Regions from separate parts of the Clostridium sp. LIBA-8841 genome, predicted to be linked through region 1. Evidence: predicted binding sites of a transcription regulator. Region 1 holds the regulator's gene; each other region holds the start of a gene.
The links. Region 1 encodes LexA, which represses DNA repair genes until DNA is damaged. Its sites were predicted from a motif close to CNAACANNTGTTNG; they were not measured.

Region 1 (4,301 bases):
TTAAAATATATGATGAAATAAGAGAATTTAATCAATTAAAAGTTCTTAAAGCTTTCCAAGAAGAGAAAATTTCAGATAGCCACTTCACTAATTCAACTGGTTATGGATATGGAGATGTTGGAAGAGATACTTTAGATTTAGTTTATGCAAGAATCTTTAATGCTGAAAAAGCTTTAGTTAGACCACACTTTGTTAATGGAACTCATGCTTTAGGAACAGCTTTATTTGGTAACTTAAGACCTGGAGATACTATATTAGCTGTTACTGGTAGTCCATATGATACTTTACATAGTGTAATTGGTATAAGTGGAGAAGAAAACATAGGATCATTAAAAGAATATGGTGTTAATTATAAGCAAGTAGATCTTATTGACGGAAAAATTGATATAGAAAAAGCTTTAGAGATGATTAAAGAAGATGACTCAATAAAGTTAATACATATGCAAAGATCAACTGGTTATGGTTGGAGAAATGCTTTCCAAGTTACAGAATTAGGAGAAGCTATAAAAGCGATAAAAGAATTAAGAGAAGATTTAATAGTATTTGTTGATAACTGTTATGGAGAGTTCATAGATATAATAGAACCTACAGATGTTGGTGCTGATTTAATTGCAGGATCATTAATTAAAAACATAGGTGGAGGAATAGCTCCAACTGGTGGATACATAGTAGGAAAAGAAAAATATGTAGAGCAAGCATCTTATAGACTAACTGTACCAGGTATAGGAGCAGAGTGTGGATGTACTTTTGGAGTAATGAAAGACTTCTATCAAGGATTATTCTTAGCTCCTCATGTTGCTATAGAAGCTTTAAAGGGTGCTATATTCTGTTCTAGAATAATGGAACTTGCAGGTTTTGAGGTGCTTCCTAAATATACAGATAAGAGAAGTGATATAATTCAAGCTATAAAATTCAATGATAAAGAAAAGCTTATAAAATTCTGTAAGGGTGTTCAATATGCATCACCAATAGATTCTTTCGTTGAATGTGAACCATGGGCTATGCCAGGATATGCAGATGAAGTTATTATGGCAGCTGGTGCCTTTATTCAAGGTTCTTCTATAGAGCTTTCAGCAGATGCACCTATAAGAGAGCCTTATATAGCTTATTTACAAGGTGGATTAACTTTTGATCACGCTAAAATCGGTGTCTTAATAGCTTTAAACAACATTTTTAAATAAGATTTTAACTCTAAACACTTTAAGTTTTTATAACTTAAGGTGTTTTTTTATGGAATAAATTACTTTAATATTGTATAATTAATACAGCGTTATTATTACGTATTACAAATATACAATTACATTACGTATTACAAGGAGAAAGGTGGACATAGTTTTGGAAGAGAGTAGAAACAAAGAATTAAAGGTAAAAAGCTTCAGAGTCACTGAAGAAACTTTCGATAAATTTAAAAAAATAGCATCTGATGAATTTGGTAACCAAGGACAATGTCTAGATGCTTTAATATCTTTATACGAATTAGAGAATTCTAAATCAACATTAATAGAAAGAAAATTAGAAATAGAATCTTTCCAAGATTATTTAAATAAGATAAATCAATTATTCTTAACATCTCTTCAAATGAGTGAGGATGCAGGGAAAAGAGCAGAAGAGGAGTTTGTAAAGAAACTTTCCATAAAAGATGTAACCATAGAGAGACTACAAAAAAGAGAAGAAGAGTTTATAGAAAGAGATAAGACTTTAAAAGAAGAACTTAGAGCTAAAACAAAGGAAGTTGAAGAACTTAAAGAAACTATTAAAGCATTAGAAAAGGATAAGAGTACTTTATCTCAATTAGTATCTAGAAACTATGATTTAATAGAAAAAAACAAGGAAGAAATAGCATCTCTAAAACCTTTAGAATCTTTAAAAGAGGAAAATGAAGAGTTAAAAAGAAGGTTAGAAGAGGAAAGAGATTCTATAAAAGAACAAAAATCTCATATAAAAGCTTTAGAATTAGAAAAAAACTCTTTTAAAGAAAGAATAGATTTCTATGTAGAAAAAGAAAATTCTTATAAGGAAGAGATGGAATCTTATAGAAAGCTTATAGAAGCCATGAGAAAGGACCACAAGAAAGAATTAGAGCTATTAGAGGATAAATACTCTAAAATGTTGGAAAAAGAGTCTAAGAAGCTTAGAGAGGCATTTGATAATAAGTTAGATTTAGAAAAGAAGAGCTTAGAATTAGATATAAGAACTTTAAAACACGAAAAAGAAGTTTTAGAAAACAAATTAAACTCCTAAAATAAAAAAAGAAAGCACCAAATGATGCTTTCTTTTTTTATTAATACGCTCTATATATTCCTACTAATTTACCTAAAACAGAACAGTCTGGAACTATTATAGGTTCATAATTTTTGTTTTCTGGTTGAAGCCTTATAAATCCATTTTCTTTAAAGAATCTTTTTATGGTTGCTTCATTTTCTATTAAAGCCACAACTATATCACCATTTGAAGCTATGTTTTTTTGCTCTATTATTGCCAAATCACCATCTAATATTCCACATTCTATCATACTGTCTCCAGTAACTTTTAAAATAAATAATTCATTATTATGCTTAACGTAGTTTATAGGAATTTGAAACATATCTTCTATATTTTCTGTAGCTAAAATAGGCATACCAGCAGTAACTTTTCCTATAATAGGAATGTCTATAAGCTCTTTTTCTTCAGTAGATAATTCCACTATTTCTAAAGCTCTCGGTTTAGTTGGATCCCTATATATTAATCCTTTTTTTTCCAATCTTTTTAAATGTCCATGAACAGTTGAAGTTGATTTCAAGCTAACAGCTTGACATATCTCCCTAACTGAAGGTGGATACCCCTTTGACTTTGTAAATTCAACTAAAAAATTATATATTTGAGTTTGTTTATCTGAACTTTCCTTAACTATCATAGTAATTGCACCTCACGATTCTTTGGTAATATTATACCATATGAATAGCAACATAGCAAACTTATGTTCTCATATCTATAAAATTATAAAAGGATTTTTAAAAGAGAAAATTTAACTTCTATTTTCTATAAAAAAGAAAGAGAGTAGATATACTTTTAAGGATAAAAAGAGTCTTATTTGATAAAAATTAACTTATTTGTTATAATGGAAAGATGGATTTTGAAAATAAGAGGTGACTTTATGGATAAAAAAGAATTTAACAACGATGATTATTGTGATGTATATAACGGAAAAATTTGCGACAATTGCGGTGATTGTTTAGAGATGCAAGGAGTAGATACAAAAGCTATAAAAATAGCTGATATAGCAAAAGAAGTTGAGGAAAATAAAAAAATAGAAGAAGCTCTTAAGAAACTTTCTGAAGAAGAGCAAGAAGAAATAGATGATAATGTTGAAGAAGAACTTACAACAGAAACTTGGGAAGAGTATTTAGCGAAGCAAGATGAATACGAAGATGCTTTTGATCATATAGAATATCTTGAAGACATAGATTTAAATGATGATTTAACAATGGAAGAAATGACAGAAGAAATATTCCCAGGCGTTAGAAAACTAAAAATAAAAGAGTAGTTTTATAGATAAAAGTGCTAAAAATACGGATATAGAACATATGTTCTATACCCGTATTTTCTTTATAATTTCAGATTTTTAGATATAAAATCTAACCAAATTAAACTATTTAATATTAGCTAAAGGGTTAGTGTTAACAGCTTTTCTTAGAGTTTCATCATCTACATGGGTATAAATTTGAGTGGTAGAAATATTTTCGTGCCCTAAGATATTCTGCAAGCTTCTTATATCTACATTTCCATACTTATACATTAGCGTAGCAGCTGTGTGTCTAAGTTTATGAGGGGTATATTTTTGATCTTTAAACCCTGCATTTTCTATATGTTTTTTAACTAACATTTCAACACTTCTTTTATTTATAGGTCTATATTTACTAGATAAAAATAGATATTTTTTAGCTTCTTCCGTAGCTTTTGAATCATTTCTGTTTTTTAAATAACTATCTATAGCAGAAATCGAAGCCTCATTTAAATATACAGTTCTTTCTTTGTTACCTTTACCTATGATAGTTAAGGTATCTCCTTTTATTTTTTCTATTTGTATGTTACAAAGCTCAGATAATCTCATTCCGCAGTTCAAAAATAAAGTAAGTATGCAGTAATCTCTATGATAGTTTTTATTTGTTTGATCCATCGAATTCAATACAGTTATACTTTGATCTAAAGTCAAATAAACTGGGTGTCTTTTATTTATTTTAGGTGATTCTAGTTCTACAGTTGGATTTTCATCTATTATTTTTATTTTTGAATTTAAAAACTTAAAGAAAGACTTTAATGTA
Region 2 (4,301 bases), 1.5 Mb from region 1:
ATTGAACTTGTTAATGATTGACTAGCAAGTTTGTTAGAAAGACTTTTAGTTATGTACATAAGAAAGTTAGGATCTTTAAGAGATAATGAATTTACTTTGTTTATAGGAATACCTATGCAAAGACTTGATTTCAATGATTTAACACTACAATTTGCTTTGATTTTTGATATTACTTCTAAATCACCTATTAGCTGTATAGGCTCATAGAATTTCAGAAGTAAAGATTTTCCATTGGGTAGGGTTTTATAGACCTTGGCCTTACCATCAACAAAAAAGTAAAAGTACTTAAGTTCTTCATCCATAAAGCATATATGCTCATTTTTTTTAAACATATGCAGTTCTAAAAAAGGCATAACTTCCTGTGAAAATATGGAGTTAAGTTCGTATTTATTTATTAATTCAAGCAATTTATCTTCATTTTTTACTACTATCAATGGCTTACCTCCCATGAAAACAAATGTTATAAGACATATGTCATAACTATACATATAGTATACATGATAAAATAAATTTGTTTAATAAACATAATTAAAATGTTTTCTAAATTCACTGTAAAATTGCCTTAATACTTTAAATTCTATATAAAAGAGTGATCAGTATATATGTTTACTGATCACTCTTTATGTTTTAAATACTACTTAGTTCAAAAAATAAATTATCTTCTTCAGTGAAGTTATATGAGTAAAATGGATTATGCCAATTATTTATATCATTGATATTTTTACAACTTATTGAAGAAGAATAATCCTCTAATAAATCACAGCAAATATTTTTAGGTGTTTTAATTTCATTGTTTTTGAGTAGTTCAATTATATCTTTAAAGTAGTTTTCAACATAAGGAGTAATAAAAGGATAAGTATCACACTGAGTATTCATGTAATCATAAAGAGGTTCTTTTTTATAATCCCAATCTATATAAAGTTCAATTAATTTTTCATTTATGTTAAAAGGTATATTAGATTTTATAATATTACAATTTACCAAGTTATCATCTATTGTAAGAACTTTAACCATACATTTACCGAATCCTTTCATAATAGTCCTCCCATAAATTTATATAAATCAAGTTTTATATTGATTTAGGCATTAATAGGTTTTATTTTGGAGAAGTACTTTATTAAAATAAAATTGAAAGTATCTACTAATGCCTAAATGAGATGGCTTTTTAAATATTTGATTAGTATAATAATATGAAAAAAATCTAGTATTATTCTGAATTATCTGAAAATTTAGAAAATATTAAAAAGATAATAATTATTATTAAAAAGAGTTTGACATCTAAAAGAGAGAGAATTAAAATATTAATATGCGAACTTATGTTTGGTTTTAGAAGAGACCAATCTGGTAATAATATAATGAAATGACTTAAATAAATTTAATATACAACAAATTATATATGGAATGATATTAACTAAAAAACAGGGGTTATTAGTGAGATTAGAAACTTACTAAAGTTTATATATTTATTAAGGAGATTTTTATGAAGGATAAGATAATAGTAAAAGGAGCAAAAGTACATAATTTAAAAAATGTAAATTTAGAAATTCCTAGAGATAAGCTTATTGTTTTTACTGGGCTTTCAGGTTCAGGTAAAAGTTCTTTAGCTTTCGATACAATCTATGCAGAGGGACAAAGAAGATACGTAGAGTCTTTATCAGCTTATGCAAGACAATTCTTAGGACAAATGGATAAGCCAGATGTTGAATCAATAGAAGGACTTTCACCTGCAATATCAATTGATCAGAAGACAACTTCTAGGAATCCAAGATCTACAGTAGGTACAGTAACAGAAATATATGATTACTTAAGATTATTATATGCTAGGGTTGGAGTTCCTCATTGTCCTAAGTGCGGAAAAGAAATAACTCAACAATCTGTGGATCAAATAGTGGATCAAATTATGGAGTTACCAGAGAGAAGTAAGACAATGATTTTAGCTCCAATAATAAGAGGAAGAAAAGGAACTCATGAAAAGGTTCTTGAGAATATAAAGAAACAAGGTTTTGTTAGAGCTAGAATAGACGGAGAAATTTATGACTTAACAGAGGATGAAGTAAAACTTGAGAAGAATATAAAACATAATATAGAAGCTGTTGTTGACAGAATAATTGTTAAGGACGGAATTGAAGGAAGATTAACAGATTCTATAGAAACTTCTCTTAAAATGGCTGAAGGCTTAGTATTAGTTAATGTAATTGGTGAAGAAGATAGACTTTATAGTGAACATTTTGCCTGTGCTGATTGTGGTATAAGTATAGATGAACTTGCACCAAGAATGTTCTCATTTAACTCACCTTTTGGAAAATGTGAGAGATGTGATGGATTAGGAACTTTAATGGAGATTGATGAGGATTTAGTTGTTCCTAATAAGGATTTAAGCATAAGAGGTGGAGCTATTTCTACTTGGGGAGATTCAAGAATGAAAGAAGATTCTTGGACTTTTTGTGTTCTAAAAGCTTTAATGGAAAAGTATAAATTTGATTTAGATACTCCTTACAAAGATTTACCTAATAAGGTTAGGGAAGTCTTAATGTATGGAGATTCAGAAAAACTAAAGGTTACATACAGAAAAGAAAATGTAGAAGCTGTTTATAATCATTCCTTTGAAGGGGAGATAAATAATTTAAGAAGAAGATATATGGAAACTGGATCAGATGCCATGAAAGCTGAAATAGAAAAGTATATGAGTGATAATCCATGTCCTAAGTGTAAGGGGGCAAGACTTAAGCCTGAGGCTCTTGCCGTTACAGTAGGTGGAAAAAATATATTTGAGTTTACAAGCATGGCAATAAGAGAAGAGTTAGACTTTATAAACTCAGTAGAGTTTTCAGAGAAAGACAAGATAATAAGTAGCCAAATTATAAAAGAGATTCAAGCTAGATTAAGTTTCTTAATAAATGTTGGGTTAGATTACTTAGACTTAGCTAGAACTGCAGGGACATTATCTGGTGGAGAAGCTCAGAGAATAAGACTTGCGACTCAAATAGGTTCTCAGCTTATGGGGGTTCTATACATCCTAGATGAACCTTCAATAGGACTTCATCAAAGAGATAATGATAGACTTATAGCTACTTTAAAACAACTTAGAGATGTTGGAAACACTCTTATAGTAGTTGAACATGATGAAGATACTATGAGAGAAGCAGACTATATAGTTGATATAGGACCAAGAGCCGGAGAACATGGTGGACAGATAGTTGCTGCAGGAACATTAGATGAAATCATAGAAAATGAAAATTCTTTAACTGGTCAATATTTAACTGGAGCTAAGAAAGTTGAACTTCCAGAGGAAAGAAGAAAAGGAAATGGAAACTTTATAACAGTTAAAGGTGCAAAGGAAAATAACCTTAAAAACGTTAATGCTAAATTCCCACTAGGAACTTTAACTATGGTTACAGGAGTTTCAGGATCAGGAAAGAGTACCTTAGTTAATGAAATTCTTTATAAAGGATTAAATAAAATAGTAAATAGAGCTAAGGATTTACCAGGTAAGTTTAAGGAAATAACAGGATACGAAAATATTGATAAGATTATTGATATAGATCAAAGTCCTATAGGAAGAACTCCAAGGAGTAACCCAGCAACATATACTGGAACTTTTGATATAATAAGAGAACTTTTCTCACAAACTCAAGAAGCTAAAATGAGAGGATATAAACCAGGAAGATTTTCTTTCAATGTAAAAGGTGGAAGATGTGAAGCTTGTAGTGGAGATGGAATAATAAAGATAGAAATGCAATTTTTATCTGATGTTTATGTTCCTTGTGAGGTTTGTAAAGGAAAGAGATATAATAGAGAGACTTTAGAAGTTAAATATAAAGGAAAGAATATAGCTGATGTACTAAATATGACTGTTGAAGAAGCTTTAGAATTCTTTGAAAATATTCCAAGAATAAAGAATAAACTTCAAACCTTAATGGATGTTGGATTAGGTTATATAAGACTAGGTCAACCTTCAACTCAGCTATCAGGTGGAGAAGCACAAAGAATTAAGTTAGCTTATGAACTATCTAAGAGAAGTACAGGAAAAACATTATATATTTTAGATGAGCCTACAACAGGACTGCACATACATGATGTAAACAGACTTGTTAAAATACTTCAAAGATTAGTTGATGGAGGAAATACAGTTATTGTAATAGAGCATAATTTAGATATGATTAAATGTGCAGATTATATTGTTGATTTAGGACCAGAAGGTGGAGATAAAGGTGGAATGATTGTAGCTACAGGAACTCCTGAAAAGATAACTGAGGTTGAAGAATCATATACAGGTAAATATCTAAAAAAATACCTTTAAT
Region 3 (4,301 bases), 610 kb from region 1:
ATTAGCTTTAATAGACCTTTCTTTCCATAGCCTTTTCCCTGAAATTTATAATCTATCATAAACCTATCTAACCAAACCCTTTTGTCATCATCAAAATATCCATACATAGTAAACCCTATTAATTCTTCTTCTAAGTATATTCCTTTAACAATCCAATTCTCAACATATTTTGATTCTGCAATTGATAATGCATTGCTTTCTATAAAATCACTTTGTTCATCCTTAACCCTTAAATCCACAGCTTCTTTCCAATTTTCTTTATTTATATCCCTAAAATAAAAATTCATTTTCTATTCCTCCTTAAAATTTGTATAAAAATAACTGTCTTATATAAAGACAGTTATTAAAATTAATTTCTCATTATTATATATACAGTATAACTAACATAAAGGGCTACAAGCAATAATCCTTCATATCTAGTTAGTATTTTTTCTTTTTTCTTATTTAAGAAAATTAAAGCTCCTATAAATAATGTTATACCTATAAGAAACATTAAATCTACTGATAAACTTGCTGCTATAGATATAGGACTTATTAAAGATGATACTCCTAGTATTAATAATATATTGAATGTATTAGATCCTAGTATATTACCAAGAGCTATATCATTTTCTCCTTTTTTAGCTGCAACTAAAGAAGTCACAAGTTCTGGAAGAGAAGTTCCTATGGCTACAATAGTTAATCCAACTAATTTTTCACTTAACCCTAATCCTAAAGCAATAGCAGTAGCTGAATCAACAACCACTTTTCCACCTAACACTATACCAATGACTCCTATTATTGATAGAAGAACATTCTTTCCAGTACTATTAGATGATTTTATATTTTCCTCTTCAAACTCTTCTATTTCTGCAGTAACTGCTGCCTCATTATTTCTATCATTGCATCTTTTAACAGTGTAAACTAAATATCCTATATATGTTATACACATTAGAACCAATATAGCACCATCTGTTCTTGATAAAATCTCTTTACTTCCAATTAATCCAGTAAAAGCAAATATGTATAAAATAAATGTTGCTATTATATTTACGATAAAATCATTTTTAATTACACATTTTTTTATTGCTAAAGGAGCTACGATTGCAGTACATCCTAAAGCAGCTAAAAGATTGAATATATTTGAACCTAAAACATTTCCCATAGTAATATCATTGCTACCTTTTAATGCAGCTGATATACTCACTGCAAGCTCTGGTGCACTGGTTCCTAAGGATACAATAGTAAGTCCAATAATAACGGCTGGAACCCCTAACTTCTTAGCTATACCAGAAGCTCCATCAACGAAAAGGTCTGCACCTTTAATAAGTAAAACAAATCCGATTATTAAAAGTATATAGTTCATTAATTCCTCTCCATTCTAAATTAATATCCTCAAATATAGATATTATTAATATAAATTATAAAGATTATTATACTATTTATTTTAATAATTTCCATATTATTAAGGTTTGTTTTCATATAGTTAATAAACTGTCTAAACATCAAAACTTAACTGTTCGCTTTCTTCCATTAGAATATTTTCTTCTAAAGAGGATATTGTTATTCCTAATAACCTTACCTTCTTATTTTTAAAATCCACTAAACTCATAAGCTCTTTAATAAGACCCATTATTTCATCTTTTTTCTTTATGAAATGTTCTAAGGTAATACTTCTAGTTATATGTTTAAAGTCACTAAATTTAATTTTCAAGGTTACTGTCTTTCCTTTTTTATTTAATAGACTTAAATTATCTTGAACTCGCTCTGCTATTCCTTCTAAAATTTGTATCATTTCCTCTTCATCCTCAAGGTCTTCTCTTAAAGTAATTTCTTTACCAATAGATTTTCTAATTCTATATGGATTTACAGACCTATTGTCTATTCCTCTTGCAAACTCATATAGTATCTTTCCTCGTTCACTAAATATTTCAATTAACTCTTCCTCTGAAAATTTTAGTAAGTCCTCTCCCTTAAAAACACCTATATTATTCAATTTATTTTTAGTAACTCTTCCAACTCCAAAAAATTTTCCTATAGGTAAATTCCTTATAAACTCATCTGCTTTATCTTTAGTTATAACCGTTATACCATTAGGCTTTTTATAATCTGATGCCATCTTAGCTAAAAACTTATTAAAAGAAACTCCTGCTGAAGCTGTAAGCCCTATTTCTTTAAATATTCTTTCTTTTATTTCAAGAGCTATTAATGTTGCTGAACCCTTACATTTTTTACTTTTTGTAACATCTATAAAAGCCTCATCAAAGGATAAAGGTTCAACAAGCTCTGAATACTCATGTAAAATATTCATAACTTTCCTAGAAACTTTCTTATAAACATCCATTCTAGGTCTTATAAAAATAGCTTTAGGGCATAACTTATATGCAGTTAAAGAGGGCATAGCTGAATGTATCCCATATTTTCTAGCTTCATAGGAACAAGTTGCAACTACACCTCTTCTATTTGGATCTCCTCCTACGATTAATGGTTTCCCTTTAAATGTAGGATTATCTCTTTGTTCAATAGATGCATAAAAAGCATCCATATCTATATGAATTATCTTTCTATCTTCCTTCATAAAGCCTCCATGCAAACATATGTTCACACATAATTTTACACTAAGATTCTATAAATTCCAATATACTAAAAAACCATTTTAATTATTAACTTATTTTTGATTTTTAGATAGATTTAAAGATATCGCTAAAAATCAATATTCACATAAAACACAAGGTAATTATTTAACCTTTTCCGGCTCTTTGTACTCTATTCCCTTTGTATCTACTTTAATTGACTCTATAACAACATCCTCAACAGGTTTATCATTTGGTCCTACTGATACCTTCTCTATTTCATGTACAACATCTAATCCTTTAGTAACCTTTCCAAAAGCAGCATATTGACCATCTAAATGAGGAGCCTCTTCAGTAACAATAAAAAATTGACTTCCTGCACTGTCTGGATTTTGAGATCTTGCCATAGAAAGAACCCCTTCATCATGCTTTGTATCATTTTCTACTCCATTAGATGAAAATTCTCCCTTTATTGAATATCCTGGTCCTCCTGTTCCTGTTCCATTTGGATCTCCTCCTTGAAGAACAAATCCCTTAACTATTCTATGAATTGTTAATCCATCATAAAACCCACTGTTTGCTAAACTTATGAAGTTATTTACAGTGTTAGGTGCTTTATTAGGATATAGTTCAGCCTCTATGGTTCCAAAGTTCTTAACCTCTATAGTTGCAACTGGTAACTTATCTTCCGATATAGGCTCCTGTGACTTTTTTCCTTCTCCTCCACATCCAATCAACAATAAAGATGACATTGTAACTCCTACAACTATCTTGCTGACTTTTTTTAATAAACTCATTTATTCATTCCCCTTTCTCATTTTTATTAGTCATATGCATTAAATTATACCATCTAAAGCTTTTTATTTTATGTCAAATAAGCTATCAATTTGTTTCTATATAATTAAATTTTCCAAAACAAAAAATTGGTATGTATTCTTAAGTTCTCTTTTTTACAACTTAAAAATACATACCAATTATATTAATTACTATACATCAAGTTCTTCAACTTCAACAGCGAAATTCCCACAGTTTTTACAAACATTTATATTAAGCAAATAGCTTTTATCAACTTTCTTGGCTCTTAATAACTTGTTATATGTAAGTCCTTCATAAGATTTTTCTATATTACTTATTACAAACTTTCCATTTTTAGTGTAGATAAACATATTAAATTCTAAAAAAGGAAAGCTCTTTATTTTTTCATCTAATCCAAATTTACATTCTTCACAAGGTCCATCATAATAAGCCTTTCCAAAACTAACTTTCTCACTGTTATTTAGAATTTCAAAAAGTTTATCTATATCAAAATCATCTACATCTTCATTAAAGAAATAAATTAACTTATCCTCTGATAAATTATATTCTTTTTCATCAAAAGTAAAACTAAACATATTATCATCCTTTCCTATATGTATTTTTAATTATATTATTGCCCATAAATTTATTTAATAACTTTAAATATAATATGTCAAACCATTTTTTTTTATTTTTGTAAGATAATTATTTTCTTTATTAAGTAATTTAAAATAAAAAAGAGTTGTATTAAAACTAACTTAAAATAAAACTTATAAATATATTCCGAGAATTGCTAGATTTCACTAAGAATTTATCTATATATTCTCTTCATACTATTTATAAGTTTTGTTATTTAAAGTTCTGATACAACCGCATTAAAAACTGTATTATAATATAAACCTTTTAATTGTTAATATACTTTTGAAAAATCTCTCCAAAATCTTTAACTATAAA

Region 2: the regulator LexA is predicted to act here: its motif matches at 1,310-1,323, upstream of uvrA (excinuclease ABC subunit UvrA).
Region 3: the regulator LexA is predicted to act here: its motif matches at 2,570-2,583, upstream of dinB (DNA polymerase IV).

What each region holds. Positions count from the first base shown of each region.
Region 1 covers NZ_CM173488.1:1,969,050-1,973,350, forward strand. Annotated here, with positions in the region: gene AC2A4K_RS08660 (methionine gamma-lyase family protein) at 1-1,181, shown strand, start outside; gene AC2A4K_RS08665 (V-type ATP synthase subunit I domain-containing protein) at 1,336-2,241, shown strand; gene lexA (transcriptional repressor LexA) at 2,282-2,893, opposite strand; gene AC2A4K_RS08675 (hypothetical protein) at 3,134-3,523, shown strand; gene AC2A4K_RS08680 (tyrosine recombinase XerC) at 3,629-4,301, opposite strand, start outside.
Region 2 covers NZ_CM173488.1:498,205-502,505, forward strand. Annotated here, with positions in the region: gene AC2A4K_RS02140 (cyclic nucleotide-binding domain-containing protein) at 1-434, opposite strand, end outside; gene AC2A4K_RS02145 (hypothetical protein) at 628-1,035, opposite strand; gene uvrA (excinuclease ABC subunit UvrA) at 1,481-4,300, shown strand.
Region 3 covers NZ_CM173488.1:2,583,746-2,588,046, forward strand. Annotated here, with positions in the region: gene AC2A4K_RS11135 (GNAT family N-acetyltransferase) at 1-287, opposite strand, end outside; gene AC2A4K_RS11140 (calcium/sodium antiporter) at 350-1,345, opposite strand; gene dinB (DNA polymerase IV) at 1,478-2,557, opposite strand; gene AC2A4K_RS11150 (peptidylprolyl isomerase) at 2,717-3,349, opposite strand; gene AC2A4K_RS11155 (DUF3785 family protein) at 3,539-3,943, opposite strand; gene AC2A4K_RS11160 (PH domain-containing protein) at 4,251-4,301, opposite strand, start outside.